3 regions of the Shewanella sp. POL2 genome follow, and region 1 is predicted to be linked to each of the others. Evidence: predicted binding sites of a transcription regulator. Region 1 holds the regulator's gene; each other region holds the start of a gene.
What was found. The regulator ArgR, encoded in region 1, controls arginine synthesis, uptake and breakdown. The targets are predictions, from matches to a motif close to ANTGAATANNTATTCANT.
Positions count from the first base shown of each region.

Region 1 (10,865 bases):
TGGCAATACGAATACTGCCGACTAATTCAGTGTTATGACTATGGGCGCGGCTTTCCATTGCGGCGACTTCGCTCAGCACCCGCTGACAATATTGCAGGGCTTCTTCACCCTGTAAGGTCAGGCTAACGCTGCGGGTGGTGCGGTGTAGCAGGCGTAAACTGAGCCACTGCTCAATTTCTTGAATATGGCGAGAAACCTGTAAACGACTGAGATCGAGGTGTTCTGCGGCCTTAGTAAAGCTGCCACAGTTAGCCACTTCGATAAAGCTACGCATGGCGGCGATTTTATCCATATATAATTACACCCATTAGTATCTCAATCTGAAACAATCCTGCTCATTTATCGATATTTATCACGCTAAGTATCGCAAGTAAACTGGTCTCAATTTAAATCAGCAGTGAGACTTATCAAATGAAAATTGCAGTATTAGGTGCATCGGGTTGGATTGGCGGAACCATTTTAAATGAAGCCTTAAGCCGTGGTCATGACGTCGTTGCCTTAGTGCGTGACCCAAGCAAGCTTGGTGAAACGGCGGCAGAAGTGCGTAGTGTTGACCTGACTCAGCCATTAACCGCTGAAACCTTTGCAGGCGTGGATGTGTTAATTGCTTCAGTGGGCGGCCGCGCCGAGCAGAATCACGGCTTAGTGGCGAAAACAGTTAATAATCTATTAGCCGTATTGCCACAGGCTAAAGTGCCACGTTTATTGTGGGTCGGTGGGGCTGGTAGTCTAGAAGTGGCACCGGGAGTAACCTTGGTTTCAAGCCCAGATTTCCCGCCCGCTTATAAGGATGAAGCTCTGGCTCAAGGTGAAGCATTAAAGGCATTTCGCGCCGCCAACACCACTGTTAACTGGACTTTTGTCAGCCCAGCGGCAGAGATCTACCCTGGTGCAAGCGAAGGCTCTTACCGTTTAGGTGGCGATAGCTTCTTTACCGATGCAAATGGCCGTAGCCGGATTTCGGTGAGTGATTACGCCAAAGCCATGCTCGATGAAGCAGAAAAAGCGGCGCATCCCAATCAAAGGATCAGTGTGGCTTACTAAGGCTGAGGAGTTTCGGCTAAATACTGTAACGTAAGCGGGACACAAGCCCTGAAATTAGGGTAATCCTGGACTGAAAAGCGTACAGTGGAAATAGAACAGGTCAGCAAGCTGACCTGTTTTTTTATTCTGCGTAGTTGAATAAAGATTTGATGGTTTCCAAGGTATCGGCGATATCTTGAATGCTAGATGGACAAATAAAGATCGTATCGTCACCCGCAATGGTTCCCAAAATCCCTTCAGGTTTACCGATGGAGTCTAACAAACGAGCAATTAATTGTGCGGCGCCTGGGCTAGTGCGGACAACAATCATCGCTTGGTTATGGTCAACATCGAGTACTAAATTCTTTAACGGGCTGCCCGCAGTGGGCACGCCTAATTCGGCAGGTAAGCAATAAACCATCTCCTGCTTAGCGTTGCGAGTGCGCACGGCACCGAACTTGCTGAGCATACGAGACACTTTAGATTGGTTTATATTAGTAAAGCCTTCTGCTTGTAAGGCGGTGACGATTTCACTCTGGGAGCCAAAGCGCTCCTCTTTTAAAATCGCCTTAAAAATTCTAACAAGGTCATCCTGATTCTTGGTCGTTTGCATAGTCTTATTCTTTATTCAAAAAAACAGGCTTATTCTGAATAGTTTTGGTTAAACTGTCAACAAATAACCATAATGACTGAATAAAAATGCAGTTAACTCACTTTATGCTAATTCATTTATAAATGTATTTGTTGAACTAGAGTAAATATTCAACATTGCAACGCGCTGTTTTAGTAAATCTTTGAATCAACGACTAAGGGATAATTGAAATTAGCGTGACATTCCAGTAATGTGACGCCAACGCAAATTAGATCCATGTCACACATATCCGAGAAATAACGGAGATAACTATGAAAGTTGCTGTACTTGGTGCTGCTGGTGGTATCGGCCAGGCTCTTGCCCTACTGTTAAAAACTCAATTACCTGCGGGTTCTCAACTGTCTCTATACGATATCGCACCGGTAACTCCGGGTGTTGCGGTTGACTTGAGTCATATCCCAACTGCGGTTGAAATCAAAGGTTTTGCTGGTGAAGATCCAACGCCTGCCCTCGTGGGTGCTGACGTTGTGCTTATCTCTGCTGGTGTTGCACGTAAACCTGGTATGGATCGTTCAGATCTGTTCAATATCAACGCGGGTATCGTTCGCAACCTGATCGAGAAAGTGGCTGTTACTTGCCCTAAAGCGCTCGTGGGTATTATCACTAACCCAGTAAACACTACAGTTGCTATTGCTGCTGAAGTGCTGAAAAAAGCAGGTGTTTACGATAAGAACCGTTTATTCGGCGTGACCACTCTGGACGTTATCCGTTCTGAGACTTTCATCGCTGAATTAAAAGGCTTAAACGTTGCTGACGTTAAAATCAACGTGATCGGCGGCCACAGTGGCGTGACTATTCTGCCATTACTGTCTCAAGTTGAAGGCGTGACTTTCTCTGATGAAGAAGTGGCTTCTTTAACTAAACGTATCCAAAACGCGGGTACTGAAGTGGTTGAAGCTAAAGCCGGTGGCGGCAGCGCGACCCTGTCTATGGGTCAAGCGGCATGCCGTTTCGGTATGTCTCTGGTTCGTGGTCTGCAAGGCGAAGCTAACATCGTTGAATGTGCTTACGTTGACGGCGGCAGCGAACACGCTGAATTCTTCGCTCAACCAGTATTGTTAGGCAAAAACGGTATCGAAAAAGTACTGCCTTACGGTGAAGTGAGCGCATTCGAAGCTAACGCCCGTGATTCTATGTTAGATACGCTGAAAGGCGATATCAAACTAGGCGTTGATTTCGTTAAGTAATTCTTCTGAATTATGAGAAGACGGAGCCGAATGGCTCCGTTTTTTTATGCTTTAAACTTTGTTCTCTAAACAGGGGTTCTTAATCTTGAGTCTCGCTATTTGGGGAGTTGGCATTGGCTGTCACAGCGGGCTTTACCCGTCAGTAGATAGGAAATACGGTATCTGTGCTTGGCGAATCTCAGGTAGCACCAATCCGCGATAGGTTTGATAAGCGGTAAGCGTAGCGCTTGTACCCAAGGGCGAGTGCCTGTTAGCGCCCATGCTTTGCAGGTGACATCCAGCCCGAGCAGCACTTGGCCGGAGGCGGTTTCGCCATGGAGAATGGTATTGGCGTAGTCTTTATCGATATAGCTGAATCTTGAGCTGAAATTGTCAGCATTAAGATCCACCAGTTCAATTCTATCGTCGGGATCGCGCGCTTTGAGTTGGCGCATTTCGGCGCTACATAATGGGCAATTGCCATCGAAAAAAATCCGCAGTTCCATTAGGTCTACCTCTTACAGTGTGTCCCTGAGTATACGCAGTTGCCAGGCATTTAGATCGACATGTTTACGGTTTTAATTATTATACACTCTTGGCTAGAGGCATTAAGCAATTGCGATGAGTGACGTGATTGTGTGATTACGTGATTGTGCGATTAACAATCTGCCAAATGCGTTTGCTTTTAATCAGTGCTTGGCAAATAACAGGATGGATATGACAGCTCCCATTATTATCACTGGCGTGGGTAAACGTATTGGTTACGCCCTCGCGAAACACTTGCTCGCCCAAGGGCACAAGGTGATTGGCACCTATCGCAGCCATTATCCCAGCATCGATGAGTTGCAGTCTTTGGGCGCGACCTTAATGCAATGCGACTTTTACGATAATGCGCAGCTCCAAACCCTGATTGAGCAATTGAGCCAATACCCCAAAATCCGCGCTATTATCCATAATGCCTCTGACTGGTTGCCAGACAACAGCCCAAGCCTTGCCCCCCATGAGGTGATGCAGCGCATGATGCAGGTGCATGTGAGCGTACCCTATCAAATAAACCTAGCCTTAGCCTCGCAATTACGTGCGGGAGCCGAGGGTGAGATTGGCGCCAGCGATATTATCCATTTCACCGACTATGTGGCCGAAAAGGGCAGTGCCAAGCACATGGCTTATGCGGCCAGTAAAGCGGCGCTAGATAATTTAACCTTATCCTTTGCGGCTAAATTAGCGCCCGAGGTCAAAGTGAATGCGATTGCGCCGGCGATGATCCTTTTTAATCCAAGTGATGATGAAGCCTATCGACAAAAGACCTTAGCCAAGGCCATCTTGCCAAAAGAAGCTGGAAATCAGGAGATTATTGCCTTAGTGGATTATCTATTGGCGAGCCGTTATGTCACGGGGCGCAGCCACAATGTCGATGGTGGGCGGCATTTAAGGTAAAAAAGAATCTAGAACGGCCTGCGGCCTCTAGAACGCCATTGCATGGCTCTAGATTCTAGATTCAAGAAGAAGCCCTTATGGAGCGACGCTCTGCTTTTTCTAGCAGCGAAGCGCTCTAGCTTCTAGTTTCTTGCACCTACTTTTCAAAACTCCCATACTCGACTTGGGGTGATGATGGTCGGCAAGGGCACATCCCAATGTTCGCATGGCAGACTCGGTACTTGCTGGCAATCATGGGCATAACCCATCGGCAGTGGTCTGCCTTTGCTGTGCCAATTAGCTAGCGTTCTGTCGTAATAGCCGCCGCCCATGCCCATGCGATTGCCTTTGATATCAAAGGCAACCAGCGGGGTGATCACCACATCGAGTTGCTCAACGGATATAACGTTACGCACATCTAGCCGTGGCTCTAAAATGCCGAATTGATTCGGTAGCATTACCGAGTCGGCGTGGTAATGCAAAAACAATAATTGCCCTGCATTAAAGGGGTGCAGCCGTGGCAGATAGGTTTGAATACCTTGTTGCCAAAGCGCTTCGATAAGCGGGGCGGTTGCAAGTTCGCCATCGTGGGTGAGGTAAAGCGCGACATGCTGGGCCTTCAGCGCGCTGAGCTTTTCGAGCATTCGTTGACCTGCGGCAAGGCTTGCCTTGGTTTGCACCTCTGTCGAAAGTGAGCGGCGGGCCAAACGTATTTGTTTGCGTAATTCGGCGCGGCTGAGAGTTGGGCTTAGGCTTAGCGTTGGACTTAGATTTGGGCTTAGCGACTTGGTATCAATTTCAGGCTGAGTGCCGTGTGGCCCCTTGACTGTTGGGGCCGAAGTGTTTGATACAGGTGAAGTGATAGACATAAATAAGATGCTCCCCAGAATGCCGCTACCGGTGTAGCCCTTGAACCGTAGGTTCAAGGCGGGTAAATGATTACCTCCTAAGGCTTCTCGGTACGAGCCGAGCATGCTCAATGTCAGTAAAGCATTCACCCTGAGATCAAAATTATCGGCACAGGGACATTACCAGTTGGCCTGCATCCCAGGGAGCAAAAACGGTATTGAATCGCTAATCGTTTGGCTTAAAAAAGTATAGGCCAGTTAGCCATTCACTGTGCAACTCTTCTCAGATAGATGGTGCTTGGCACCGAGTGCACAGTCTAAAACTATTTGGTTGAACGCTCAACTAAGGCGTTTTCCAAGGTTGACTGCAACAGGCTGATGCGGTCATCCATTTGTTTCATATAATGCTTATTCTTTTGCTTTTCTTGGTACAACTCGTGGCCAATATTCAGCGCCGCCATAATGGCAATTTCTTCGCGGCTTAAGCTATTAGTGCGATTTTTTAGGGTGGTGAGTTGCTGCTCAACCCCTTGAGCCACAATACGTAGGGCATCTTCCTGACCTTTCGGACAGGCGATAGAGTAGGTGCGCCCCAGCAGGGTGATTTCAACTGCACTGTTACTCATTCGAAGATGATCCTTTCGTTGGCATCGATAGGGCGGACTATATAGGGCTGATATTAAAAGTGCAAGGTAAGCCGCTGATGGATTGCACATTCGCCGTTTTGTTTGCTGCTTGTGTGAGCAGTTGCCGGAATTTTTATCTTCAACCCTAAGAATGCCGGATCAGAGTTGGTTCAAGTCTTTAACTCTGCTAGCATTGCTGCTGGAAAATTCTGATTGGAATCTGATATGGCGACCCCTCCTTCGTTACGTATCGAAAGCTTAAAAATAGCCCTCGATGCGGCTGAAATTGGTCAGCATCCCGTGGAAGTTCACGGTGCTCTTGTGGGTTTAATCTGCGGCGGTGTAGATCAAACTGGTGATTTGTGGATTAAACCGTTATTTGACCTGATGAACGATGGTCAGCCTTTGCCTGCACCTTTACATCAATTGGTGTGTGAGTTGTTCCAAGACTCGGTTGCCCGTTTGAGTGACTTTGATTTTGGTTTTATGCCGTTGCTTCCCGAAGAGGAAGAATCCCTCAGTCACCGAGTTGAGGCGCTATCGCTTTGGACGCAAAGCTTTTTAACGGGCATTGCGATTATCCAGCCTAAGCTCAATAAAGCCTCCGCTGAAGTGCGTGAAGTGATTAAAGATCTGGCCGATATCGCTCAAGTGGAATTCGATGTGACCGACGATGAAGAGTCGGAAACCGCCTATATTGAATTGCTGGAATTTGTGCGCATTGCTGCGATTTTGTGTTACTCCGAGTTTGGCCCAGAGCCGAGCCATGAAGAGAGTGATGATCCTGCGGTGATCCATTAATCCCTAAAAGAGAAAGGCGGAGCGATTCCGCCTTTTATTGTTTTTCAAATCTAACATCCTGATGGCGAAACGCTTTTAGCCATGCCATAGCTTGAATGAGAACCCCATGACGGTAGCAGAGCACATGGATAATTCAGTTCAAAATGTCGATATTGCCATTGTCGGTGGCGCCATGGCGGGTGCGACCCTCGCGTTAGCTTTGGCTCGTTTGTCTGGTACTGAAAAACCGTTATCAATTGCCTTAATCGAGGCGCATCTTCCCGATAACAATCACCCCGGTTTTGACGCCCGTTCTATCGCCATTGCCCATGGTTCTATCTTCGAGTTATCCCGTTTAGGTTTATGGCCAAAATTGGCGCATTTAGGCACAGCAATCAAAGATATCCATGTGTCCGATCGCGGCCATTTTGGCATGACGGAACTCAACGCCAGTCAGTTCCATTTAGATGCGCTGGGCCAAGTCGTCGAGCTGGAAAGGGTCGGCCAAGTGCTGTTTAGCGAGCTTAACAAAACTCAGGTTAAGCGCTATTGCCCTGCCAAACTGTCAGCGTTAATTCCCGATATCGACAGCCACACGCTGGTGCTGGATTCCGGCGAGCGGATTTGTGCCAAGCTGGTGGTCGCCGCCGATGGCTTGCAGTCTAAGGTGCGCAGCAGTTTTAATCTGCCCATTACCCAAGTGGCGTTCGAGCAAACTGCGATTATCGCCAATCTACAAACCGATAAGCCGCATCAGCATTGGGCCTACGAACGATTTACTGAAACAGGCCCACTGGCGTTATTGCCGATGGCAGATAGCCAAGGCCAGCCGCGTTTATCCCTCGTCTGGGCACTCGATAATCACCGCGCGCAAGCGATGCTCACCGCGCCTAAAGCTGAGTTTTTGGCTGCGTTGCAGCAAGCCTTTGGTTATCGCGCCGGCCAGTTTATCGATGTCAGCGAGCGCCATGCTTATCCGTTAAACCTGTCTTATATGCCAAGGCCTATTCACCATAGATGCGTATTTATTGGTAATGCGGCGCAGACGTTACACCCGATTGCGGGGCAGGGATTTAACTTAGGCCTTCGGGATGTGGTGAGCCTGCTTGAAGTGCTCAACACTGCGCGAGAGCAGGGTGAAGATATCGGCGGTGTCGCCGTCACCCATGGCTATTTGCAGGCCCGTGAGGCGGATAGAAACAGCACTATTCGCAATATTGAATTTTTAGTCCGTGGCTTCTCTAACCAATATTGGCCCCTGGCCCTTGGGCGTAATCTAGGATTGCGGCTGTTGTCTTGGTTCCCGCCACTGAAAACCCCCGTCGCTCAAAAAGCGATGGGCTGGAAATAATCATTACTGGTATCGCAACGCGAAAAGGATGTACCCATGTTAAGTTCACAAGCCTATGACATTGCCATTGTGGGTGGCGGCATGGTGGGACTCGCCACCGCGATAGGATTGGCGCAGGCCGATCTTAATGTTGTCGTTATCGATGCGGGCCACACAGAGGCCGTGAGCGGTGAGCCAAGGCTTAGGGTTAGCGCCATCAACAAGGCGAGCCAACGTTTGCTGGAGCACCTCGGCGCTTGGCACTATGTCGATGCCAGCCGCGCGACGCCCTATCAAAAAATGGCGGTATGGGATAAAGACGGTTTTGGCAAAATCGCCTTCGATGCCAGTAGCATCAGTGAACCTAGCCTTGGCGCGATTATCGAAAACGACGCCATCAGCTACGCCCTCGCCAAGCGTGCCAGTGAATTTGACAATATCACCCATATCGAAAACCAACGCTTAGAGCGTATCGCCTTTGGTGAGCGTGAAGCTTGGTTGACTCTCGCCAATGGTGCTGAGATAGAAAGTGTGAGCGCCGCACTTGTGATTGCCGCCGATGGTGCCAATTCTTGGGTGCGTGAACAATGTAAGATCCCGTTAACCTTCTGGGATTATGGCCACCATGCGATCGTGGCGACCATTCGAAGCGAGATGCCGCACCTTGCCACCGCTCGCCAAGTGTTTTTGCAGGATGGCCCGCTGGCCTTCTTGCCGTTATATGAAGAAAACCTCTGCTCCATCGTCTGGTCAGTGCCGCCCGAGCGCGCCACTGAATTACTGGCAATGGACAAAGTGCAATTTGAGCGCAATCTCACCGCCGCCTTCGATGGCCGCCTTGGGATTTGCAAGCTTGAGAGTGAACGCCAAGCCTTCCCACTGCGGATGCGCTACGCCCGCCATTTTGCCCGCCACCGTTTAGTGCTCGCGGGGGACGCAGCCCACACCATTCATCCATTAGCGGGCCAAGGGGTAAACCTTGGCTTCCTCGATGCCGCCAGCATTATCGAAGTGATTAGCGAATTACAGCAAGCGGGTAAGGATATTGGCGATTATGCCGAGCTGCGCGCCCTAGAGCGTTGGCGCAAGGCCGATGCGATGGAGATGATCGCGGCGATGGAAGGCTTTAAGCGCCTGTTCGAGGGTTCAAACCCAGTTAAAAAGGCCATTCGCGATCTGGGACTGAATCTGGTCGATAATGTCGCTGGGCTGAAAACAGTGTTCATGCAACAGGCCATGGGTAATAAGTCGTCGCTGCCCAAGTTATGTCGCTAGCCTCGGTTGCGCTAATGTGATCAGAATTGCCGCAATTATCAGCGATTTGATTGCAAGCTGCGCAAATCTCGCTTTCGCATGTAAAAAAATTACATGTTGAAGATGAGAAAATCTAATGACACTGGCTTCGGATTAGAAAAATCTCCTGTATACAAATTTGTGACGCAAGGTATAATTTCGCCGCATTTTAGACCCTAGTACTTATACCAATCACGATAAATATCTGATTAATTCAGAGCGAATCAGGCGTTGCAGTGACAGACGCATTGAGACCGAAAGAACCCCTTTCAAATTGATGCATCGTGGAAGTGAAATGCCGATTAGCCAGATATTTAGCCGGATTTGTATCACCCTACGCTAGGCAGAGACCTGAAGAAGGCCGCAAAAAAGGGATAACAATGGCTAATAAAACTGTTCTGTTTAACAAGCACTTAGAATCAAACGCTAAGATGGTTGACTTCCACGGTTGGGATATGCCCCTCAACTATGGTTCACAAATCGAAGAACACCACGCCGTGCGTCAAGACGCAGGTATGTTCGACGTGTCCCACATGACTGTGGTTGATGTGACCGGAACCGACGCTTGTGCATTCCTCCGTAAGTTGCTCGCCAACGATGTGGCCAAACTTAAAGTTCCTGGTAAAGCCTTATACGGCGGCATGTTAGATGACAATGCCGGCATCATCGACGACCTAATCACTTACTACCTCACCGACACTTTCTACCGTGTTGTTGTTAACAGCGCGACCCGCGAAAAAGACTTAGCCTGGATCGCCAAACAATCCCAAGGTTTTGATGTCACAGTGACCGAGCGTCCTGAGCTGGCGATGATCGCCGTTCAAGGTCCTAACGCTAAGGCCAAAGCCGCCGCCGTATTCAGTAGCGAGCAAAATGCCGCCATCGAAGGTATGAAACCTTTCTTCGGTAAGCAAGCGGGTTCTCTGTTCATTGCGACCACAGGTTACACTGGTGAAGCGGGCTACGAGATCATCGTGCCAGAAGCGGAAGCCGAAGCTCTGTGGCAAGCTCTGTTAGATCAAGGCGTTAAACCCTGTGGTTTAGGCGCCCGCGATACATTACGTCTCGAAGCCGGTATGAACCTCTACGGCTTAGATATGGACGAAACCATCAACCCGCTGGCCGCCAACATGGGCTGGACCATTGCATGGGAGCCAACCGACCGTGACTTTATTGGTCGTAAGGCGCTTGAAGCCCTGCGCGATGCGGGAACCGACAAATTAGTCGGCCTGGTGATGGAAGAAAAAGGCGTGTTACGCCATGATATGCCAGTATTTTTCACCGATGCAGCGGGTGTTGAGCAGCAAGGCGTGATCACTAGCGGTACTTTCTCACCTACATTGGGCTATTCTATTGCGATGGCGCGTGTTCCTAGTTCAATTGGGGATACGGCGGAAGTCGAGATGCGTAAAAAGCGCGTGGCTGTTAGAGTAGTAGCGCCAAACTTTGTGCGCAACGGTAAACAAGCATTTTAAAAAAACGGAACAAGGAACAAGAACAATGAGCAATATTCCGACAGAACTGAAATACGCCTCTTCACACGAATGGATCCGCAAGGAAGAAGACGGTAGCTACACTGTGGGTATCACTGAGCACGCTCAAGAGCTGTTAGGTGACATGGTTTTCGTTGAGCTGCCAGAAGTGGGTGACACTGTCACGGCGGGCGACGACTGTGCAGTGGCGGAATCAGTGAAAGCGGCTTCTGACATCTACGCGCCAATCTCTGGTGAA
Region 1 is NZ_AKZL01000038.1:2,318-13,182, reverse strand. It holds gene SHEWPOL2_RS11860 (LysR family transcriptional regulator) at 1-292, opposite strand, end outside; gene SHEWPOL2_RS11855 (NAD(P)-dependent oxidoreductase) at 412-1,044, shown strand; gene argR (transcriptional regulator ArgR) at 1,166-1,636, opposite strand; gene mdh (malate dehydrogenase) at 1,927-2,862, shown strand; gene SHEWPOL2_RS11840 (DUF393 domain-containing protein) at 2,958-3,347, opposite strand; gene folM (dihydromonapterin reductase) at 3,559-4,278, shown strand; gene SHEWPOL2_RS11830 (5-formyltetrahydrofolate cyclo-ligase) at 4,422-5,126, opposite strand; RNA gene ssrS (6S RNA) at 5,134-5,314, opposite strand; gene zapA (cell division protein ZapA) at 5,429-5,731, opposite strand; gene SHEWPOL2_RS11820 (UPF0149 family protein) at 5,957-6,532, shown strand; gene ubiH (2-octaprenyl-6-methoxyphenyl hydroxylase) at 6,639-7,862, shown strand; gene SHEWPOL2_RS11810 (FAD-dependent monooxygenase) at 7,899-9,116, shown strand; gene gcvT (glycine cleavage system aminomethyltransferase GcvT) at 9,515-10,609, shown strand; gene gcvH (glycine cleavage system protein GcvH) at 10,635-10,865, shown strand, end outside.

Region 2 (10,865 bases), on a different contig from region 1:
CGCGATAATATCGCGCTGTAGCCAATGGTTACAAAAGTAGTGGTAAGTGTACTGGACCTGCTACTTTTGTAGTTGGGCTAAAAATTTCTCGCCCTCGGGTATAGATAAGAGCAGATTGTAGCCTCGCGTCGTTGGCACTAACACTAGCTCGGATTTATCCGTCACTGCCACAAATGCCTTGCCCTTCCCCTTCAAATTAAACCAGCCGAGTTGAAACCCTGACATACCGATACCATTGGTTTTAAAGCTGGGTACCAAATCCACCTCCAGCTTCAAGTCGATAAGACGCGCCTGCTCGACTAACAGTTCGGAACGCGCTAATTGCACTTTATAGAAGGGAATATCGAGTTTTAGCTCGGTGTCGGTTAACGCGATTTCAGCATTATGGGATTGATAAAACACCCAAGAAAATCCGCCAATCATTACTAACAAGATGCCTAAGCTCGCCGATTTAGCCACTTTCGGCATAGGTTTAACCCACAACATCCACAGTACGCCAGCTAAACCTAACAGCAAGATAATAAAGCTTAAAATTGAAGTTTGAGTCAGAGGCGCGAGAGAGAAAAACTGAGTCACCATGGTGGGCAGTCCTTAAGGAAGAAAAGCTTAATCTGCCAACAAAGACATATTATGTCAACAAAAATGCCAGCGCTAGGCTGGCATCTTATCAAGCGTAAAAAGCTTACAGATCAAGTGCGAGAATTTTAGAGCGGCGCTGATAGTTATACAGCTGCTTTTTCTTCTGCGGCAATGCATCCACATCTTCAATCACAAAGCCATGTTCTAAGAACCAGTGAATGCTGCGGGTAGTCAAGGCAAACAAACGGGAATAACCCCGATGACGCGCCTGACCTATGATGTTTTTCAGCAGCAGACTGCCCCTATCCGCATCACGATAATCAGGGTGCACCACAAGGCAAGCAAACTCACCGGCATTATCTTCTTCGAACGGATACAAAGCCGCACAGCCAATCACTAAGCCATCACGCTCAATCAACATAAACTGCTCGATCTCAATCTCAAGCTGCTCACGGCTTCGGCGCACTAAAATGCCTTGCTCTTCCAGAGGACGGATTAAATTGAGGATTCCACCAATATCACTAATCGACGCGCGGCGCAGACGCTCAGCGCTCTCTGTTACGATTTGCGTACCTATGCCTTCGCGGGAAAACAACTCCTGCAGCAAGGCACCATCATCAAGATAGCTAACCAAATGACAACGGGGCACGCCATTACGGCACGCATCAATACTCGCCTTGAGGAAAGCCATCGTGCCCACACAGGCAGAACCTTGCTCAGCAAGCTTAGCCAGAATATTTTGCGCATCATTTGGCATTAATTCAGCAATCACATCGCCATTACGATCGAGAATGCCGTTTTGCGAACTAAAGCCAATCATCTTGTCGGCCTTCAGCTTGATAGCAACCTGAGTGGCAATCTCTTCAGCCGTGAGGTTAAAGCTTTCGCCAGTGACGGATGCAGCAATCGGCCCCATCAACACGATACAGTGATTATCGAGCTGACGCTTAAGCCCTTGAGTATCGATACGGCGCACTTTGCCGCTTAGACAAAAATCCACACCATTATCGACGCCCAGTGGCTGAGCAATCACAAAGTTACCGCTGACTAAGTTAATTTGCGCACCTTGCATCGGCGTATTGCTTAAACTCATCGATAAACGCGCGGTAATATCAAACTGTAATGCACCCGCGACTTGCTTAATGACTTTGAGTGAGTCTTCATCCGTGATACGTACACCTTCGTGGTAGGCGGGTTCAATCCCATTGGCGGCTAACGCTGCATCGATTTGCGGCCTCGCGCCATACACCAACACCACTTTAATACCCAAACTGTGTAACAACGCCACGTCATTCAAAATGCCGCGAAATTGATTTTGTGCTAAAGCCTCGCCACCCAACATCACCACAAAGGTTTTCCCTCTATGGGCATTAACGTAAGGGGCAGAATGACGAAATCCATCAACCAGTTCAGTGGTACGCACGCGTTGTTTACACCTCATATTTAAGCTGGTAACCCCAAAATGGCTTACCAGGAGTGAATAACGAAAACCCGCGTATAGTATTGCATTTTAATTCACCAATAAAGAATTTATTCTCATTAAAATGCAGTTTTAATACAATAAAGTGCTTATATTTTCAAAAAATTGCACTTTTGATAAATGGTCACATTTTTTTAACCAAATATGATTTAGTCGCAATCGCCAAATATGGGACAGATTTATCTCATCTTGATGACGAAAAGCCAAAAAAAAGCCCCTTAGATAAGGGGCTTTTCTCGAAACACTAAACAAGGATTACTTGATTTTTGCTTCTTTGTAGATAACGTGCTGACGAATAACTGGATCAAATTTTTTGATTTCCATTTTTTCTGGCATGTTACGCTTGTTTTTTTCAGTTGTGTAGAAGTGACCAGTTTTAGCTGTAGAAACTAATTTGATCTTCTCACGATTACCTTTAGCTTTAGCCATGATCTATTACACCTTCTCGCCACGGGCACGAAGTTCAGCAACAACAACTTCAATACCTTTCTTATCGATCAGACGGATACCTTTAGTAGATACACGTAACTGTACGAAACGTTTTTCTTCTTCTAACCAAAAACGGTGGTTTTGTAGGTTAGGTAAAAAACGACGACGGGTCGCGTTTTTTGCGTGCGAACGGTTGTTACCAACCATCGGCTTCTTGCCAGTAACTTGGCATACTCTTGACATGTCAATCTTCTCCAAAAACAATTTTAACGCTCGAGCATTAATGTGCCTCGTATGGCCGTCGCCCGAGGCACAAAGAGGGCGCATTTTATACACGATCACAGAGTGAAGATCAAGTGTTAGATTAATTAATCCAGCCTCGTTCCGCGAAGGAAACTATCTCTCGATCACCAACAACCATATGATCCAACAGGGATACATCTATGGTTGCCAACGCATTTTTTAATCGCTCAGTTATTCGTCTGTCAGCCTGACTGGGCTCGGCAATACCAGACGGATGATTGTGACACACTATGACGGCAGCAGCCTTTTTCTCCAGCACTAAGCTGACCACTTCACGTGGGTACACTGAGGCTGAATCTATTGTTCCGCGGAATAATTCGACGAACTGAATCACTCTATGCTGGCTATCCAGCAGCAAAATTGCGAACACTTCATAGGAGCGGTCAGCTAATTGTCTCATTAAATAATCCCGAGTTAAATCGGGATTTGTCAAAACCTGACCTCTCTGCAGGTTTTCTTGTGCCACACGCCTCGCTAATTCAGCCGCGGCTTGAAGCTGGGCGTATTTTACAGGTCCCACGCCAGGAAGTCGACACACCTGATGCTTTGGTGCGCAAAGTAAGCTTCTTAAACCACCAAATTCTTGAATAAGTGAACGGGCAAGGTCTACGGCATTCAGCCCAGACAGGCCATTACGCAACAACACCGCCAGTAATTCGGCATCCGAGAGATGACTGGCGCCTTTTAGCAATAACTTATCCCGCGGCCCTTCGCCCTCTGGCCAATCCTTAATCGCCATGTGACCTCCTGTCGTCGCATATTTTTACTTTAGCAAGTATGGACGAGATTTTTTGAACTGGGACAGTCACGCCAATTCATCGCTTTGTGGTATGGTTGGCGACATTATTTCAATCTCGGATGATGTCTGTGAGCCTGATAACGAAAAACGTCCTGCTGGGTATTGGTGGCGGCATTGCGGCCTACAAAAGTGCGGATTTAGTGCGCCGCTTAAAAGAACGCGGCTTTGATGTACGTGTGGTCATGAGCCAAAGTGCGATAGAATTTATTACCCCACTCACACTGCAAGCCTTATCAGGGCATCCGGTATCATCGAGCTTACTCGATCCCGCTGCCGAAGCGGCGATGGGGCATATTGAACTGGCGCGCTGGGCCGATTTAGTCATTATCGCCCCTGCAACGGCGAATTTACTGGCCCGTATCAATGCAGGCATGGCGGATGAATTAATCACAACCACTTGTCTTGCCACTGAAGCGCCAATTGCGCTCTGTCCAGCAATGAATCAGCAGATGTATCGTAATCTCGCCACTCAAGCCAATTTAGCCAGTTTACAAAGCCGTGGTTACACCCTATGGGGACCGGCAAGTGGCAGTCAAGCTTGCGGTGAAGTGGGCCCTGGCCGCATGCTCGAACCGCTCGAAATTGCCGAACTCGCGAGTCGCTTTTTTGCAACAAAAGATGTCTATGCTGAACAGGAGTCACAACCGCTAGCAGGCCAATCGGTACTGATCACTGCAGGCCCAACCCGCGAAGCCATCGATCCTGTACGCTATATCTCTAATCACAGCTCAGGCAAGATGGGCTTTGCCTTAGCGAAGGCCGCGGCCGATATGGGCGCAGTTGTGACCTTGGTCGCAGGACCCGTAAATTTAGCCACGCCTGAAGGGGTGACACGAATCGATGTCGAATCGGCGCAAAACATGCTCGAGGCGGTGATGAACCATGTTGATAAAAAAGATATTTTTATCGGCTGTGCGGCGGTTGCTGACTATCGCGTCAGCGATATTGCCACCAGTAAAATCAAAAAGTCAGCGGAAGAAATGCAACTTGCGCTGGTGAGGAATCCTGATATCTTAGCGACGGTCGCAAGCTTGGCAAACCGTCCTTTTATGGTGGGATTTGCCGCCGAAACCCATGATGTAGAAGCCTACGCCCGCGATAAACTCAAACGTAAAAATTTGAATATGATCGCGGCAAACGATGTATCCGTTGCTGGTCTAGGCTTTAACGCCGATGCCAATGCCCTGCGCGTATTCTGGCCACAGGGTAGTCAAGATTTGCCTGCTACCGATAAACTCACGTTGGCTCGGCAATTACTTTCGTTGATAGTGAAAGAAAAACAACACAAATGAAAACACCGATTGAATTAAAGATCCTCGATTCCCGTATTGGCTCTGAATTCCCGCTGCCTGCCTATGCCACACCAGGCAGCGCAGGCATGGATCTTCGCGCCATGATAGATACCACAATGACGATAGCCCCAGGAGAAACTCAGTTAATCCCAACGGGTATCGCCATCCACGTAGCAGATCCAGGCCTTGCAGCAGTGATTTTACCGCGTTCAGGCCTTGGGCATAAGCACGGTATCGTCCTTGGAAATCTGGTTGGGCTTATCGATTCGGATTATCAGGGGCCCTTAATGGTCTCTTGTTGGAACCGCAGCGATACCCCATTTACCTTAGAAATCGGTGATCGTCTCGCACAACTGGTGTTTGTCCCTGTGGTACAAGCACAATTCAAACTCGTTGATGAGTTCGATAGCTCAGACCGTGGTGAAGGTGGATTTGGCCATTCTGGCACTAAATAACCTGAATCGTTATTGAGCGAAGGATACTGCAATGGCTGTAAGCCCAAAAATTAATCGTCGTGAACACATACTGCAATGCCTAGCACAAATGCTAGAAACCAGCCCAGGACAACGTATTACCACCGCTAAACTCGCCTCAGAAGTGGGCGTATCGGAAGCGGCACTCTATCGCCACTTCCCGAGTAAAGCGCGGATGTTTGAAGGGTTAATTGAGTTTATTGAAGAGTCATTACTCTCTCGTATCAACATCATCATGGATGATGAAAAAGACACCATGAAACGCTGTCAACTGGTGCTGCAACTACTGCTGATTTTTGCCGAGCGTAATCCAGGGATCTCGCGCGTCCTCAATGGTGATGCGCTTTTAGGTGAAAATGAGCGTCTGCGTAGCCGCATTAGTACGCTATTTGCAAAAATAGAAACTCAACTTAAGCAAATTTTGCGGGAAAAGACCCTGCGAGAAGGCAAAGGCTTTAATTTAGATGAGGCTATTTTAGCTAATTTGCTGTTAGCCTTCGCAGAGGGGCGAATTGCTCAATTTGTCCGCAGTGAGTTTAAACTAAAACCCACACAACACTTCGATGAACAGTGGCGCTTTATTCAGCATCAGCTGTTGCAAAGCTAATGATTTATCAACATAAAGGACGGTAATCACCGTCCTTTCTTTTATCCCGACTCCTTGTATCAGTAGTGCTTTTGCTTTAATCTTGTTTACACATTGTTAAAACTAAAACCACAATAATATTACAAGGATGTCAGATGAAATCTTTGCCATTTGCTGCATTGGCCGTAATTTGCTTACCCATCATGCCAATCAACACATTCGCGGCTGAAACATCGGCCAAGAATGCATTATCACAATCACAATTATTCAGTCGCGGTGATGAGTACGCTGATGTGAAAATATCACCTACCGGCAAATACTTAAGTGCAATTACCAGTGTTGAGGGTAAAAATGTACTCATAGTATTAGATGCTCAAACCAAAAAACTGCTGAATGCGATTCGCTTCCCAAGCAACGCCCAGGTAGGCACCTATGAATGGGCCAATAGCGAGCGTATTGTACTGGCAAAAGAATACCTTAAGGGCTGGAGCGATGTGCCCCAATACTACGGCGAATTAATGGCGGTCAACGCCGATGGTTCTCGCCCTAAATATCTCTTTGGATATAACAGCGGTGAGCAACAGACAGGTTCAAATATCAAGAAAAACACCGCCATAAATGCCACAGCATTCATTCTGGATCCTCTTCCGGATGATGAACGCTATATGCTGGTCAATGCGCTCCCATGGACTGGTGCCCCTGACTTGAGTGAAACGCCTCAGGATGTCTACCGCGTTGACCTTTTTAGCGGGGTGCGTAAACGCATCACAGGCTCTCCCATAGGCCAAGCTCGCTTTATGACCGACCATGATGGTGAAGTCCGCTTTGTGGCAGGGAAAGACAGCAAAAACATCACTAAAGTGTTTTACCGCAAAGATGGCGAGTGGATAAATACCGATAAACTCAACCTTGGCTTAAGTGATTTTACACCGATCTCCTTCGCTGATAATAAAAATACCATCTATGCTGCGGGTCGAGTAGGCACTGAAACCTTAGGCGTCTATCGCATCAACCTCGAAACAGGCGAGAAGGCCGAGATCATTCAAGATGAGGTCGTTGATCCCAATAACTTCTGGATCAACGGTACCAATAAGCAGCTTTATGCCGTTGAGTTTGAAAATGGCTATCCAAGCTATGCCTTTGTGGATAACAACGACAGCCACGCCAAACTACTTAAGGATTTAATTGCTGCCCTACCTGGGCATCAAGTACGGATTGTCAGCGAAACCCGTAATGGTGAGCAATTGGTGGTGATTGCATTTAATGACCGCAATCCCGGTGATTACTATGTGTTTGATACGAAAAAGCTCAAGCTAGAGTATCTATCCGCCGCCCGTAAATGGCTCGACCCAGAGCAAATGGCGGAGGTCAAACCTATTAGCTTCACTAACCGCGATGGCCAGAAAATACATGGCTATTTAACCTTACCCTTCGGCAAAGAAGCCAAAAATTTACCCTTGGTCGTTAATCCCCATGGCGGTCCCCATGGCATTCGTGACTGGTGGGGATTTGATCCACAAAATCAATTACTTGCTAAAAACGGCATGGCGGTGTTGCAGGTTAACTTCCGCGGCTCAGGTGGTTATGGTGAGGCCTTCCAGCAAGCTGGCTATCGAAAATGGGGCTCCGATATTCAGCACGACATAATAGACGCAACTCAATACGTCATTGACCAAGGCTTTGCCGATAAGGAACGGGTATGTATCGCTGGCGGTAGCTTTGGCGGCTATAGCGCACTACAAAGCGCGGTATTGGCGCCCGATATGTTTAAATGCGCGGTAGGGGTTGCCGGTGTGTATGATCTGGAGTTGATGTTTAATGAAGGTGACATCGCCAGAACACGTTCAGGAACAAGCTATCTTAAGGACGTACTTGGCCAAGATAAAGCCACCCTAAAAGCCATGTCTCCCTCTGAAAACGTTGCTAAATTAAAAGCGAACCTCTTACTGGTGCACGGTGGTGAAGATGAGCGAGCGCCAATTGAACAGTTGGAATCACTCGAAAAAGCCCTCAAAGCCCATAATTATCCCTACCAAAAACTGGTGATGGATAGCGAAGGTCATGGTTTTTATAACGATACTCATAGAGCCAAGTATTACGATCAGATGTTGAGCTTCTTAAAAACTAACCTGAAACTTTAGCCTTAACTAAAATAAAAGCTATCTTCATCAAGATAATGATGTTTTAGCGCCCCAAGGAGCCGATAATCGATAAGGACTATCGGCTTTTTCATCTTCAGCGTGAGCGTTTTTTGGTATGAATTATCCGCAATTCGCGCTATTCTGCCCCACCTTGTTCTTGTCCAAGTGACAACGAATCGATTTATACCCTAGCGCACCTGATTGCTGATATTCAGCGACCAGTGCTAGGTTTTCAGTGATAGCCGCTACTGAAGTAGTGGAGGATAAAAATGTCATTAAGTGAAGCAGCAGTAAAAGTACAGGCCGCCCTGCAAGAGCGCGGACTTGAAACCCCCATGCTCCCCAGTGTGTTTACTCCTGAAGAGCGTAAGGACAAGATTGAACACCATATGAAGGAAATTCTGACGCTCATGTCACTGGATCTTTCTGATGACAGTCTTGCCGATACCCCACGCCGCATCGCCAAAATGTATGTCGACGAAATCTTCTCCGGTCTAGATTATGCGAACTTCCCGAAGATCACTGTGATTGATAACAAAATGGGCTTTGATGAAATGGTGCGCGTACAGGATATTAGCCTGACCAGTACCTGTGAACATCACCTTGTCACTATTGATGGCACGGCAACCATTGCGTATCTTCCACGTAAAAAAATTATTGGTTTATCAAAGATTAACCGCATTGTACGTTTCTTTGCCCAACGTCCTCAGGTACAAGAGCGTTTAACTCAGCAAGTGTTAGTCGCGCTGCAGACCTTGCTCGAAACTAAAGATGTTGCGGTTAAAATGGATGCGGTGCATTACTGCGTAAAATCCCGCGGCGTAATGGACTCCACCAGCTCCACCACCACGACGGCCTTAGGTGGTATTTTTAAATCCAACCCAGCGACCCGCGCCGAGTTTTTACACCAGTCGAAGTAAGACCTTACTTTGTGTGAGATATAAAAAAACGCTGCCATTCTTATTGAATTGCAGCGTTTCTGTTTTAGCGGTTTATAACACGCTTAAGCCTTATTAGGCCTCGATGCCATACTGCTCACGGTACTGGCTTACCGCTGCTAGTTGCGCTTCCATACCTGGTTTTTCAGATAAATAGCTGATCAGATCCGCAAGCTTGATAATCGCCACAATACCACAGCCAAAATCACGCTCGACCTCTTGGATGGCTGACAATTCGCTCTTGCCCTTCTCTTGTCTATCCAGCGCGATTAATACGCCTGCCAGCTGCGCTTGATGAGCTTCGATGATTTCCATCGACTCACGGATCGCCGTCCCCGCAGTGATCACATCGTCCACCAGCATCACCCGACCTTTAAGCTCGCTACCGACTAAGCTACCGCCCTCACCGTGATCTTTTTTCTCTTTACGGTTAAAGCAGTAAGGAATATCGATATCGTGATGTTCGCACAAAGCCACCGCTGTCGTGGTCGCAATCGGAATACCTTTGTAAGCAGGGCCAAACAACAGATCGTACTCTATGCCAGAATCCACTAACGCCGCCGCATAAAAACGCCCTAAACGGGCTAAATCACGGCCAGTATTGAATAGGCCAGCATTAAAGAAATAAGGACTGATACGGCCCGATTTAAGGGTAAACTCGCCGAATCGCAACACCTGACGCTCTAGGGCAAATTCAATAAACTCACGTTGATAGGCTTTCACAATCTCTCCTTACGACTTTAACGTTCTATTTTTATTGGGTTATAGCAATATTGATTTAATAAAAAGCCCCATAACGGGGCTTTTTATCAATAACAATTAATTTAATGCGGCTTTCTGCACATCGACGATTTCGCGAATACTGTTCTTCGCTAAACCAAGTAGCTCAATCAACTCTTCGTGAGTAAACGGCTCACCTTCGGCAGTGCCTTGAATTTCGATAATCTTACCGGTTTCTGTCATTACCACGTTCATATCGGTTTCGGCTGCGCTGTCTTCAACATACTCTAAGTCGCTTATCGCTTCACCGTTGTAGATACCCACGCTGACCGCAGCGATTAAGAACTTAAGCGGGTTAGATTTAATAATGCCTTTACCACGAGCCCAGTTAAGCGCATCCACTAAGGCGACACAAGCACCAGTGATTGACGCGGTGCGAGTACCACCATCAGCTTGGATCACATCACAATCGATGACAATGGTGTTTTCACCCAGCGCTTTCATATCCACACAGGCACGCAACGCACGGCCGATAAGACGTTGAATTTCTTGCGTGCGGCCAGATTGTTTACCACGAGCGGCTTCACGGTCCATACGACTATGGGTTGAGCGTGGCAACATGCCGTATTCCGCCGTTACCCAGCCTTGGCCCTGACCTTTAAGGAAACGCGGTACACCCTCAGTAAAACTGGCGGTACAAAGCACTTTGGTTTCGCCAAATTCGACTAACACAGAACCTTCGGCATGGGCCGTAAATTGGCGAGTGATAGTAATGGGGCGTGTTTGTGCTGGCGTTCTGTTACTTGGACGCATGCGAAATTCCTGTATTCTGAGTCATTGACCGATTTTGGCTGCATATTATAGGGTTTTGTGCCTATAGATGCCATGCTTAGGGTGATTCTCTAGCAAACTCGTCACACAAACACCTAATCCTCCTCGCGAGTAGTGGTATGCCTTTAATCCTAAAGCCATTGACTCTATAATCGCCTCTCATTATGACGATTAAACCACTAGGACAACCCATGATCCAAAGCATGACAGCCTACGCTCGCATTGAGCACAAAGCACAATGGGGCACTGCCTCTTGGGAAATTCGCTCAGTCAACCAGCGTTATCTCGAAACTT
Region 2 is NZ_AKZL01000096.1:3,506-14,370, reverse strand. It holds gene rarD (EamA family transporter RarD) at 1-8, shown strand, start outside; gene SHEWPOL2_RS18835 (PH domain-containing protein) at 61-579, opposite strand; gene argA (amino-acid N-acetyltransferase) at 683-2,002, opposite strand; gene rpmG (50S ribosomal protein L33) at 2,315-2,488, opposite strand; gene rpmB (50S ribosomal protein L28) at 2,495-2,731, opposite strand; gene radC (DNA repair protein RadC) at 2,853-3,530, opposite strand; gene coaBC (bifunctional phosphopantothenoylcysteine decarboxylase/phosphopantothenate--cysteine ligase CoaBC) at 3,650-4,882, shown strand; gene dut (dUTP diphosphatase) at 4,879-5,337, shown strand; gene slmA (nucleoid occlusion factor SlmA) at 5,369-5,962, shown strand; gene SHEWPOL2_RS18795 (S9 family peptidase) at 6,097-8,082, shown strand; gene folE (GTP cyclohydrolase I FolE) at 8,352-9,002, shown strand; gene pyrE (orotate phosphoribosyltransferase) at 9,096-9,743, opposite strand; gene rph (ribonuclease PH) at 9,840-10,553, opposite strand; gene SHEWPOL2_RS18775 (YicC/YloC family endoribonuclease) at 10,763-10,865, shown strand, end outside.
Region 2: argA (amino-acid N-acetyltransferase) is a predicted target of ArgR. The motif match lies at 2,082-2,099, and genes of this name have one in related genera.

Region 3 (10,865 bases), on a different contig from region 1:
TCAATAAGCTAGGTTTGGATAGTGGTGTTGAAATAATAGATAGTGGCTATGAAATATGTTTATTCAGAGATTTAGCGAAAGAGGGATATATTGGTCGTGAAGATAAGTCGTTTGAGAAACAGACATTCGATAATGTGTTTGTTCTTTCTGATGAATCAATCGTATTGGTTGAGGCCAAAGCAAACCAAAAATTTAGCCCTAATCAAATCGAAAAGATGGTTCTTGCTAAAGAAATGATACAGAGTAGTGAGCTACCTTGGAATCAAGTTTATCTTGTAGGGTTGTGCTCATCGAAATACAGGCCTAAAGCAACTACTGTTAGGAATTTCGACGCCGTTATTACTTGGGCTGAAGTTGCGGTATGTTCAAATGAACACAGAGCTGTTTTTGAACGAGCCGATAACATTTACAATGACCGCGCAGCGCACAGCTAACAAAGTTGTAAACGCGAACAAAAAACCGTTGGCTTTGTTCGTGCCTCACAAAATTTTAGCCAACAATTTTTTGCCGATTACAACGCCGTTATCGCCATAGAAATTTTTATCCGAAATTCGCCTGATGCAGCCGAGGTTCTGACACGCTTTTGTCCCTTAGCTTTTTGCGTACATACGGCAAATGGGTAGTTAAAATTGGCATTGGGGCATCAGTGACCGTTGGCGACATGGATGTCGCCGTCGAGCCTATAGGGATATATTCACGGCGAGTCACTGGGGAAACAATGACAATAAACTCGTTGAGCAGATCAAATGGCTATTTTGCTTTTATTCTTAAACTGAGTTGTGTGGTTACGAGTGGAGTTTGGACAGTATAAAAAAGGGGAGTCAGTTAATCTGACTCCCCTTGATATTTTAGGTGATGTTGCGCTTAGAACAGCAAATGAGCCACGCCAGCAATGACTGGCAACGTCACTAAGGTACGCAGTACGAACACGACAAATAGCTCAACAAAATTCACTGGGATCTTACTGCCAATCAGCAGCGCGCCCACTTCACTCATGTAAATCAGCTGTGTGACTGATAAGGCAGCAATCACAAAGCGGGTCATATCCGATTCGATAGAGCTGGCTAAAATCGACGGGATAAACATATCGGCAAAGCCGACAACGATGGTTTTAGAGGCTTCGGTCGCTTCAGGGATATGCAGCAGTTCCAGTAACGGAATAAACGGCATACCTAAGTAATTGAAGATGGACGTATGCTCGGCGATGATCAGCGCCGTGGTACCAATGGCCATTACTACAGGGAGAATGCCAAATATCATATCGATAACGTTTTTAATACCTTCATTTAAGACGGCTTTGATACCACCAGCACTGGCCGCTTTCTCGAGCGCTTTATCAAAGCCCCAAGAGAGTGCGCCGTGTCCTGCGGGGATCATCTCATCATCGGGTTGACGTGGCGTATCGTCGATATAGTTATCCTTCTTCCACGACAGTGGCGGTAACTTAGGTACAATCACGGCCGCCGCAAAACCCGCTAAACACACAGTCAGGTAGAAGGGCACAAACATATGCTCTAACTTCACCTGTGAGATCACCACTAAGCTGAAGGTAATTGACACCGCCGAGAAGGTGGTACCGATAACCGCGGCTTCCCTTTGGGTGTAAAAACGCGCTTCGTATTGCTTGCTGGTCAGCAGGATCCCAACGCTACCATCACCTAACCAAGAGGCCATACAGTCGATGGCGCTGCGACCTGGCAGGTTAAACACGGGGCGCATCACTTTAGTCAGCAGAGTACCAAATAGCTCTAATAGACCGAAGTTTAATAGCAGTGGCAGCAACATACCGGCGAAGATAAACACCGAGAAGAGTACGGGTAACAGGTCGTTCAGCACTAAGGCACCAGTACTTGAGGAGTTAATCGCTTCAGGGCCAATGCCAAAGTAGGTCAGCACGATAAAGACAGCGCCAACGACACGGGTGGTAAGCCACAGCGGGCTGATGTTGAGTAAACCATTGAGGAAGTGATTGTTCAGCACAAACTTAGGTTTGAGTAACTTTGTCAGCACAGAGGCAAAGGCCATGGCGACAACAATCACAGTCACGATTAAGGTTAATACATCGCTTAACACGCTTTGCAGTGCTTTAGAGATGATTGCGATGGGAATCGTTATCGCATCGTTATAGCTGATAGGGGTCATAAACAGCAGCAGACCGATCAGCGAAGGGACGATAAAGGTGAGTATCGTCTTAATGTTGCGGTTTTTATGTTCAGTAGCCAATGGTGTACACCTTAAAGTACGAGTCGCACAAATAAACTTGAATAAATGCTCTCTCAAAACCGCATTCTTTGCTGGGGTGAGGTGCATTTTAATTCAACTCAAAATCGAGAAGGGGGAAGATTACTCGCTTAGCGCCGCCATGTAAAACGATTCGGAAATTTGTTTGAGATAAGCAGCAAAATAGCATAGTTATTTGGGCGATTTCTAATGAATGATTTGGGTGCGAAATTACGTTTTGATGCGGTTTATTTTTATTGAATCAAGTGATTACATTGTCATGTTGCGAATTGTTTATTGAGTTGTTTTGCTCTTGGGGTTATTGGTTTTTTTGTGATATTTTGTTCAAAATTTTCTCAATGGATCTTCACTAAATACACTTTTAGATGCTTTTTTGTCCATGAATCGTATCGGGGCTTCAGTTGTTGCTAACTTAATGTGAGCGAACTAACACTGGTGGCAATGATGGGTTAACCTTTTGGGACGATACAGCGATAATTGAATTTATTGTGATTATTTATTCATTTTTAACTTTGGATTTGCATATATTTTATTGAAAAATGACTAAATTCGGAGTGTTTTTGCGATGACTAAAAAATCGCGAATAGTGATGAAATAAAATATTACGCTAAAGAGGATAGGGGCCGCTTTAATTCTTTGTAATTCCATGTAAGTTAGTACTACTTTGGTTTGGCTAAATTATCCATGACTGTTATAAAAATGAATATGGCAACAAGGGGCTCGGCACTTGCCACTAAGTTTGGTTTCCTTGGTATTTTTGGATTGATGCTGGGGATCTGTGTGGCAGTATTCGGATTTGATTACTCTGAAACACGCTCCTTCAATTTTTTAAATCATACACTGAGTGAATTGGGAACCTATGGCCATTCTAGCTTTGCCGTGGTGCTCAATGGCGGTTTGTTTTTTGGCAGTTTAAGCGTTGTTTTTTATTGTCTTTCCTCCCTACAGACTGTAAGCGGGTTTTGGGGGTATCCTTTCTTTTGCGCTCTAGCACTGACGTTTTTAGCCTTGGCCTGTGTTGGGCTATTTCCGGTCAATGTGTATCACTTGCATATCCTCGCACTTAAATGGTTTTTCTACTTTGGCAGCTTAAGTGCAATTTGTTATCTACTATGGGTGGGATTCGGCTCGCAGCACCGTCAGCGCTTGACGATATTATTAGCGCTGTTGGTATTGCTCAGTATGATGACTTTTCTCTATGTGCCGCTGTTAGCATTGGGCTTAACGGAAGGAGACAGACCTTTCTATCAAGAAATGGTACTGCAATTGCCAAGGCCCGATTTATGGTGGCCTGCATTGCTGGAATGGATTGGGCTTGGGAGTCTATTAAGTTGGACGGTGGCGCTGCTATTAACGCCACCATCATGTATCCCCACATTGACCCAGCAGCAAACGCTTGAGTGAAGTAGGCTATGTCTTTTATCTGACCAAGGATTTTAGCCCTGCTTCGCCAAACCAGTAGCCATTACAGTGCTCATCGCTAAGAGGAAACTGAGCGTCCGTTGCCTTGCTAGTTAACGCCTCGACCAGCGCATCGGCTTTAGTGATACAGGCTACGCTGCTGGGCGAAACCCGAAACACATCTACGCCAACCTTTATCATTTCATTGATTTCGCTGCGTAAATCGACACAGCTGGCCGACTGGGTTTGAATGCCATTTAACCTCAGTAAAGGTTGCGCCTCTTGCGTCTGCGCTAGTAAACCCTTGCTGTATTGGCGGCAAACGGTTTCGCAGCTGTCCTTCGACAAATGTCGATGCCTAGCGGTAAAGCAACGCGCCGAGTGGGCGAGCGGCAAGTAGCCATGGCCGAGCACTTCGACTTCGAATGCGGGCTTGTTCTCTATCACTTGGCTAAGCCAAGTCTTCGACAGTTCTACCGGCATCACAAAGCGCTGCATACCAAAGCGCTGCAAAATATCTAAACTGGCGCGGTTGTAGTTATTGATGCTGGCGCCGCAGACAAAGGGTAGCTTGTGCTCCTTGGCGAGATACACGGCCGCCATGTCGTTGGCCTCAATGCTAAATTCGCCATTATCGACCTGACGTTTAAGCTCTGTGTATTCCGAGGGCGCTTCGATAAGGGCGAGCGTTGACAGCACTACCTCTTTACCCGCAGATTTCAGCATTTTGGCCAGTTCGAGATAGTCACCAAATTTGAGTTCGCGTCGACGGCTACAGACGGCTTCACCCAAATAAACTAACGGGATCTGACTATTGGCCACCTGCTGGTAAAAGTCGATGACCTGTTGTTTTTCCCAGCAATAGAGCAGTGGGCCGAGGGAAATTTTCATAATCGTTTCTTCTTCGTGGTTATCGCTAGGGCTACTGCCAGTCACGCTCGTAGGCGCCTAAGGTGGTAATTTGGCCTTCGGAGACTTTCGCGAGGGCTTGCTCCCAATGGGCCTGAGTCTGGAATTTATCTGGCTGATGAAGATAGGTATCAATCGCTTGGCGCCAAACCTTAGTCACCTGTTCTACATAGGCAGGGCTGCGCTGACGCCCTTCAATCTTGAGTGACACTATGCCCGCCTTGGCAAGCTCAGGCAGCAAGCTAAGGGTATTTAAGCTGGTGGGAGACTCGAGCAGATATTGCGGTTTATCATCGTCTTGGGTGAGATAACGGCCTTTACAGACCACGGGGTAGCCCATTTGTTCATCGAGCCCTGATTTATCAATTAAGACCTCGTTGAGGCGGGTCAATCTGTCTTTGCCCTGTTCCTGCCAGCGCACGTGTTTCGCTGGCGAGCAAGAGCCACCAGTGTTTGGTGATTGACCGGTAACATAGGAGGATAAGTGGCAGCGGCCTTCGGCCATAATGCACAGACTGCCAAAGGCAAAGACCTCTAAATCGACAGGGCTGACCTTGGCGAGGTCGCGTACTTGTTTCATCGACAGCACTCTGGGTAATACCACCCGCGCGATATTAAAAGCCTCTTTATAAAAACTCAGTGCGCCCAAGTTGGTGGCGCTGGCCTGTACCGATAAATGCAGCGGAATATGCGGATATTGCCTGTGGGCATAGTCGAGCAGCGACAGATCGGCAACGATTAAGGCATCAACGCCAATACTGGCCGCCAAGTCGATAGCTTGATACCAACGGTGCTCCTCATTCGGCTTAGGAAAGGTATTTAAGGTGAGGAAGATTTTCTTGCCCCGCTGATGGGTGAGCTCGGCGGCTTCCTGTAATTTTGCAGGGGTGAAGTTTAAGCCCGCGAATGAACGTGCATTGGTATCATCCTTTAACCCAAGGTAGACAGCATCGGCTCCGGCCTGCAGCGCCGACTTTAGCGAGGCCAGGTTTCCTGCTGGACACAACAACTCCATAATGGTGCTCCCGATAAAATAACAGGGGCAGAGTGTAGGGAAGATTGAATGGCGGTGAATTGATTTAAAACAGGTTTAAGATCATAAAATCTCGGTAAACTGGGAGATATAGTGTTTTTTATCCTTAGGTAACTGCTTATGTCCGCTGTTTTTTCAGCTAATCTTGCTAAACAATTGTTAGAACTCACCCCAAAACTGATCCGTTTACCACTCTCTAAAGTGCCCTTTAGCCTCAAGGCTAAGGTGCTAAGCCAGCTACTAACACAGTTGCTGGCATCGCAGGCCGAAGATGGCGAGTTAGATTTTTTGGCAGGTAAGTGGGTTGCGATTCGAGTTGAAGATCTAAATCTGCATTTTGAAGTGAGTTTCGATGGCCGTTGGCAGGTGCGTGAACTGACCGATGCCCAAGTGACGTTTAGTGCCAAGTCTGCGGAATTATTGTTGGTTGCGGCGGCGAAAGAAGACCCTGATACGCTGTTTTTCCAGCGTAAACTGAGCATTGAAGGCGATACCGAGTTAGGGCTTGAGGTGAAAAACCTGCTGCTTAGTATCGAGTTTGCTAGCTTACCTGCGCCGATCCGCTTAAGCGTTGAAAAGCTGGCCGATGCCATTGTGCATTTGCAGCTTGAGGCAAAACCGACGGTGATTTTAGCTAAATCCCCAAGCTTAAGCTGATGCGAACGTGGTTGTAATTAACTGATAAACAAAGCCCCGCTTACATTGCGGGGCTTTTTGTTAAGTTTAAACGGCTGACACTCACTCAAATTTTTTGCGTGAGAATGGCAAATTTGACCAACAGCTCGTCGTGGGACTCGACGCGGTTAGGGTCTGGGTCAATACAATCAATCGGACAGACGGAGACGCAGGTCGGCTTATCGTAGTGGCCTACGCATTCGGTGCAGCGGTCTGGGTCGATTTCATAGATTTCTTCCCCCATGGTGATGGCCTGATTTGGGCATTCAGGTTCACACATGTCGCAATTGATGCAGCTGTCGTCGATCAGTAATGCCATGCCTTAGCCTGCTTCGTGTGGGTTACGGGTATCCTGACCTTGAGGCAGGTTACGCAGTAAAATGCCGTGGTTCAGATCAACCTCTTTCGGCACGGGCAAGTAAACGGTATGGCCCGAACCTAATCCCGCTTCAACCGCTTCGGCTTTGCGGTTTTCGAGTTGTTCGATAGTAAGGCTGATATTGCCCTGCGGCGTCATTAATTCAACACTATCACCGACAGAGAATTTGTTCTTCACTTCGATTTCGGCAAGGCCAGCCAGATTGCGTTTACCGGTTAATTCACCGACAAATTGTTGGGTATCGCTAACCGAGTAGCCATAGTCGTAGTTTTGGTATTCATCATGTACATGGCGACGTAAGAAACCTTCGGTGTAGCCGCGGTGCGCTAAGCCTTCTAGTTGGTTCATTAAGCTGCGATCGAAGCTCTTGCCTGAGGCGGCATCGTCGATGGCCTGACGGTATAGCTGGGCGGTACGGGCCACATAGTAGAACGACTTAGTACGACCTTCAATCTTAAGCGAATCGATACCCATCTTGGCTAAACGCTCAACGTGTTGGATTGCGCGCAGGTCCTTAGAGTTCATGATATAAGTGCCATGCTCATCTTCAAACGCTGGCATATATTCACCGGGGCGATTGGCTTCTTGCAGCAGGAAGATTTGGTCGGTCGCAGGACCCGCGCCTAAGGTCGGCGTCTCGATTTGCACCGCATTGGGGGTGGCAATGATATCGCCAGAGTCAGTTTGCTGCGCTTCGTGCACATCGTATTTCCAACGGCAGGCGTTAGTGCAAGTGCCTTGGTTTGGATCGCGCTTATTGATGTAACCCGACAGCAAACAACGGCCCGAGTAGGCCATACACAGGGCGCCGTGGACAAACACTTCTAACTCGATATCGGGGCAACGTTGGCGAATTTCTTCGATTTCATCTAAGGATAATTCGCGGGATAAAATCACCCGTTTAATGCCTTGGGTCTGCCAGAATTTGACCGATGCCCAGTTAATGGCGTTGGCTTGTACCGATAAATGCACCACCTGCTCAGGGAAGGCCTCACGTACCATCATGATTAAACCTGGGTCTGACATGATCAGCGCATCGGGCTTCATCGCCACTACGGGTTCCATATCCTTGATATAGGTTTTGAGCTTAGCGTTGTGGGGGGCAATGTTACTCACCACATAAAGCTTTTTACCTAACGCATGGGCTTCTTCGATACCCGTTGCGAGGTTTTCCATTTTAAAGTCGTTATTACGTACCCTTAGGCTGTATCTCGGCTGACCGGCATACACGGCATCTGCACCATAGGCAAAGGCGTAACGCATGTTTTTCAGCGTCCCAGCGGGAGATAACAACTCTGGTTTAAACATAATGACTCTCGAATTGGTTGGTAGATGGAGGCGCAGTGCGCGGGGGCGGCATTTTACACAATCAAAGTAGGGTTATGCAAATTGCTACGTCTAAGATTAGGTATAGTTCGCGTTTTACGAATATACCTACCATTCTTACTCTGACGATCGTGCGAGACCATGAATCCATTTGTGTGTTTCCATTGATTTTCACCTTTAACTTAATCTGAGATATCAAAGCGTAAAATGTTTTGTCGTGAGACTAAATTGATAACAGCGTCATACAAATAATTAACGTCTGATGCTTTTTTCTGCCCATCAAATGATCGTCAACTGATATACTCCAACTATTACCGCTTTATGTTTGCAGATTGATGGGAGCGAAGATGTCTACTGAACATCTACTGTTAGTCGGATTACTTAAAAAATTAAAAGATGATGCCTTAGTATTGCCAACCTTGCCTGAAGTCGCCATGCGGGTGCAAGAAGTGGTGAGCCGCTCAGATGCAAGTCTTAAGCAAGTGGCTGAGGTGATTGGTCAAGATGCGGCCATTTCGGCGCGTATTATTAAAGTGGCCAACAGTGCCTTGTATAGTCGTGGGATTCCCGCCGAGAGTATTAATAGCGCAGTCTCCCGCATTGGCTTAATCCAAATTAAGAGTATTGCGACATCAGTGGCGATGGAGCAGCTATTTATTTCCACCAATGAAATGGTGTGGGAAGTGATGGATGAGGTTTGGCGTACTTCTATCGATGTGACGGCTGCGGCTTGTGCCATATTGCAGATGTACAATAAGCGTCGTCCTAGCCAGTTAAATTTAGACACTTTAACCCTTGCAGGTTTAGTCCATAATATCGGTGCTTTGCCTGTGCTCACCGAGGCGGAGGCCCATCCTGAGTTATTTACCAGTATTGAGCAATTGCGTTCTTTAGTACGTAAAATGCAAGGCCCTTTAGGTCGTGCCGTGTTAAAAAGTTGGGATTTTGCACCAGAGGTGATGGAAGTGGTTGAGCGATGGGCTGATTTGCCCTATTTACCCGACCATGTTACCTACTTAGATTTTATCCGTGCCGCGGCATTCTACACTGGCGAGTTACGCGCAGGAGCTGATTTTGAGCAGCGGATGGATGTGTTTGTTAGCCGTGGATTGCCCGTCTCGGCGAATGACTTAGCAAGTGATGAATTTATGGATAAATTCCATTCAATCAAAGAAAGTTACCAGTAATCCTAGGGCTTAGAAGGAAATTAATCTTGTCCTATGGTGAGGAAATATTGGTCATTAGCTTACGCTGTAAGATTGAGGCCTAGATATGGTTATTCTGGAGTTTATCAGTTTAGCGTTGGTTATCGTTTTGATCGCCGTGCTGTTTCTTTTACGCACAAGATCCCAAGCATTGCGCCAACAGCAGCAATTCTTAGCACAGTTATGCCCTCAACTTGAAAAGCAAAAGACTGACCGAAGCCCACTTAATATTGCAGATGTGCCGCAAGAGTATGCGTCCCTGTATCATTCCTTAAATGAGATGCTCGCTGCACTGCCAGCGGGCATGGGCAAAGATAAGCTGACAGGGTTAAATAATCGTGTTGGGCTTAAACGCGCACTGGCTTCGTTAATGCCTATCACACAAGGTACTTTAGTACTTATTGATATTTATCGTTTTCGCTATGTGAACGATCTTTTTGGGTTTGTGTTTGGCGATATTTTGCTAAAACAGTTTGCCGATCGGTTAACTGGCTTAAGCCTAAAGCCGAAACTGATTGCCCGCTTAAATGGTGATGAGTTTTTTCTCTATTATGAGCAGAGTTTGTCGCAGGAGTCGTTGCTGCATTTACGTGGTCGCTTGCAGGTACCCTTTAAAATTAAGGATACGCCAGTCAGTGTGCGCCTACAAATTGGCTGTTTGCAATTAGCGCAGCACCATGCCGACGTGAGTAATATGCTCAGAAGACTCGATTTAGCACTCAAAAAAGCCCGTTCAACTCGAATTGAAATAGCCTGTTACAGTGAGAATGACGATATTCGCCAGCTGCGAGAATTAAAGATTATTGATAGCTTGCCTAATGGTTTACAACGCAATCATTTATACATGGTTTACCAACCTAAGCAGGATGTTGCTTCAGGCGGATGCACTCAGGTCGAGGCATTAATCCGCTGGGAACATGAAGAGCTAGGATTGGTTTCTCCTGGGGAATTTATCCCACTTGCCGAATGCGCGGGTATGATCGATCTCGTTAGCCATTGGGCTTTAGAACAAGTGCTCCAGCAGCAGGTAAAATGGCGATTAGCGGGGATTTCTGTTTGTGTTGCGTTGAATTTATCGACTCGCGATCTCGATAGTGAAACCTTACCCCATGAAATCGATGCGCGCCTAAAGCATTACCAGTTACCGCCAGAATGCTTAATGATTGAAATTACTGAGAGTACTTTGATGGCAGATTTAAATAAAGCCGTTGATACCTTAGCGCAAATCCGCAGCCTTGGGGTAAAACTCGCCATCGATGATTTTGGTACAGGTCATTCTTCCCTCGCTTATTTAAAACATTTACCTGCAAACGAAGTGAAGATTGATAAAGCATTTCTTGAGGATCTGAAACCGAACGAACCCTCTGAATATATCCTTGAGGCCAGCATTAATATTGCTAAAAAACTCGGTTATGAGGTAACGGTCGAAGGCGTCGAAACCCAAGAGGTGCTTAATTTCTTAGTCAAGATGGGCGTCGATCGGATTCAAGGCATATGCTACGCCAAGCCAATGCGGGCAGTAGAGCTTGAGATGCACTGGCATCGACTTCGTCCTGCTCCCAAAATGCTTTGCGTCAATATGGGGTCACATTCCTAAGCTTAATTGAGTTATTAACTCTGCTGGCATCGGCGCGAGTTGTCGCGCTTGATTCATACAGACCATTTCAATGGTGGCCGTAACCGCAGGTTTTTTGCC
Region 3 is NZ_AKZL01000039.1:19,607-30,471, reverse strand. It holds gene SHEWPOL2_RS12145 (hypothetical protein) at 1-434, shown strand, start outside; gene SHEWPOL2_RS12140 (YjiH family protein) at 865-2,223, opposite strand; gene SHEWPOL2_RS12135 (DUF998 domain-containing protein) at 2,926-3,645, shown strand; gene SHEWPOL2_RS12130 (U32 family peptidase) at 3,661-4,533, opposite strand; gene SHEWPOL2_RS12125 (peptidase U32 family protein) at 4,565-5,566, opposite strand; gene SHEWPOL2_RS12120 (SCP2 sterol-binding domain-containing protein) at 5,705-6,241, shown strand; gene SHEWPOL2_RS12115 (YfhL family 4Fe-4S dicluster ferredoxin) at 6,327-6,578, opposite strand; gene yegQ (tRNA 5-hydroxyuridine modification protein YegQ) at 6,582-7,946, opposite strand; gene SHEWPOL2_RS12105 (HDOD domain-containing protein) at 8,312-9,151, shown strand; gene SHEWPOL2_RS12100 (bifunctional diguanylate cyclase/phosphodiesterase) at 9,237-10,766, shown strand; gene SHEWPOL2_RS12095 (thioesterase family protein) at 10,755-10,865, opposite strand, start outside.
Region 3: SHEWPOL2_RS12140 (YjiH family protein) is a predicted target of ArgR. The motif match lies at 2,304-2,321, and genes of this name have one in related genera.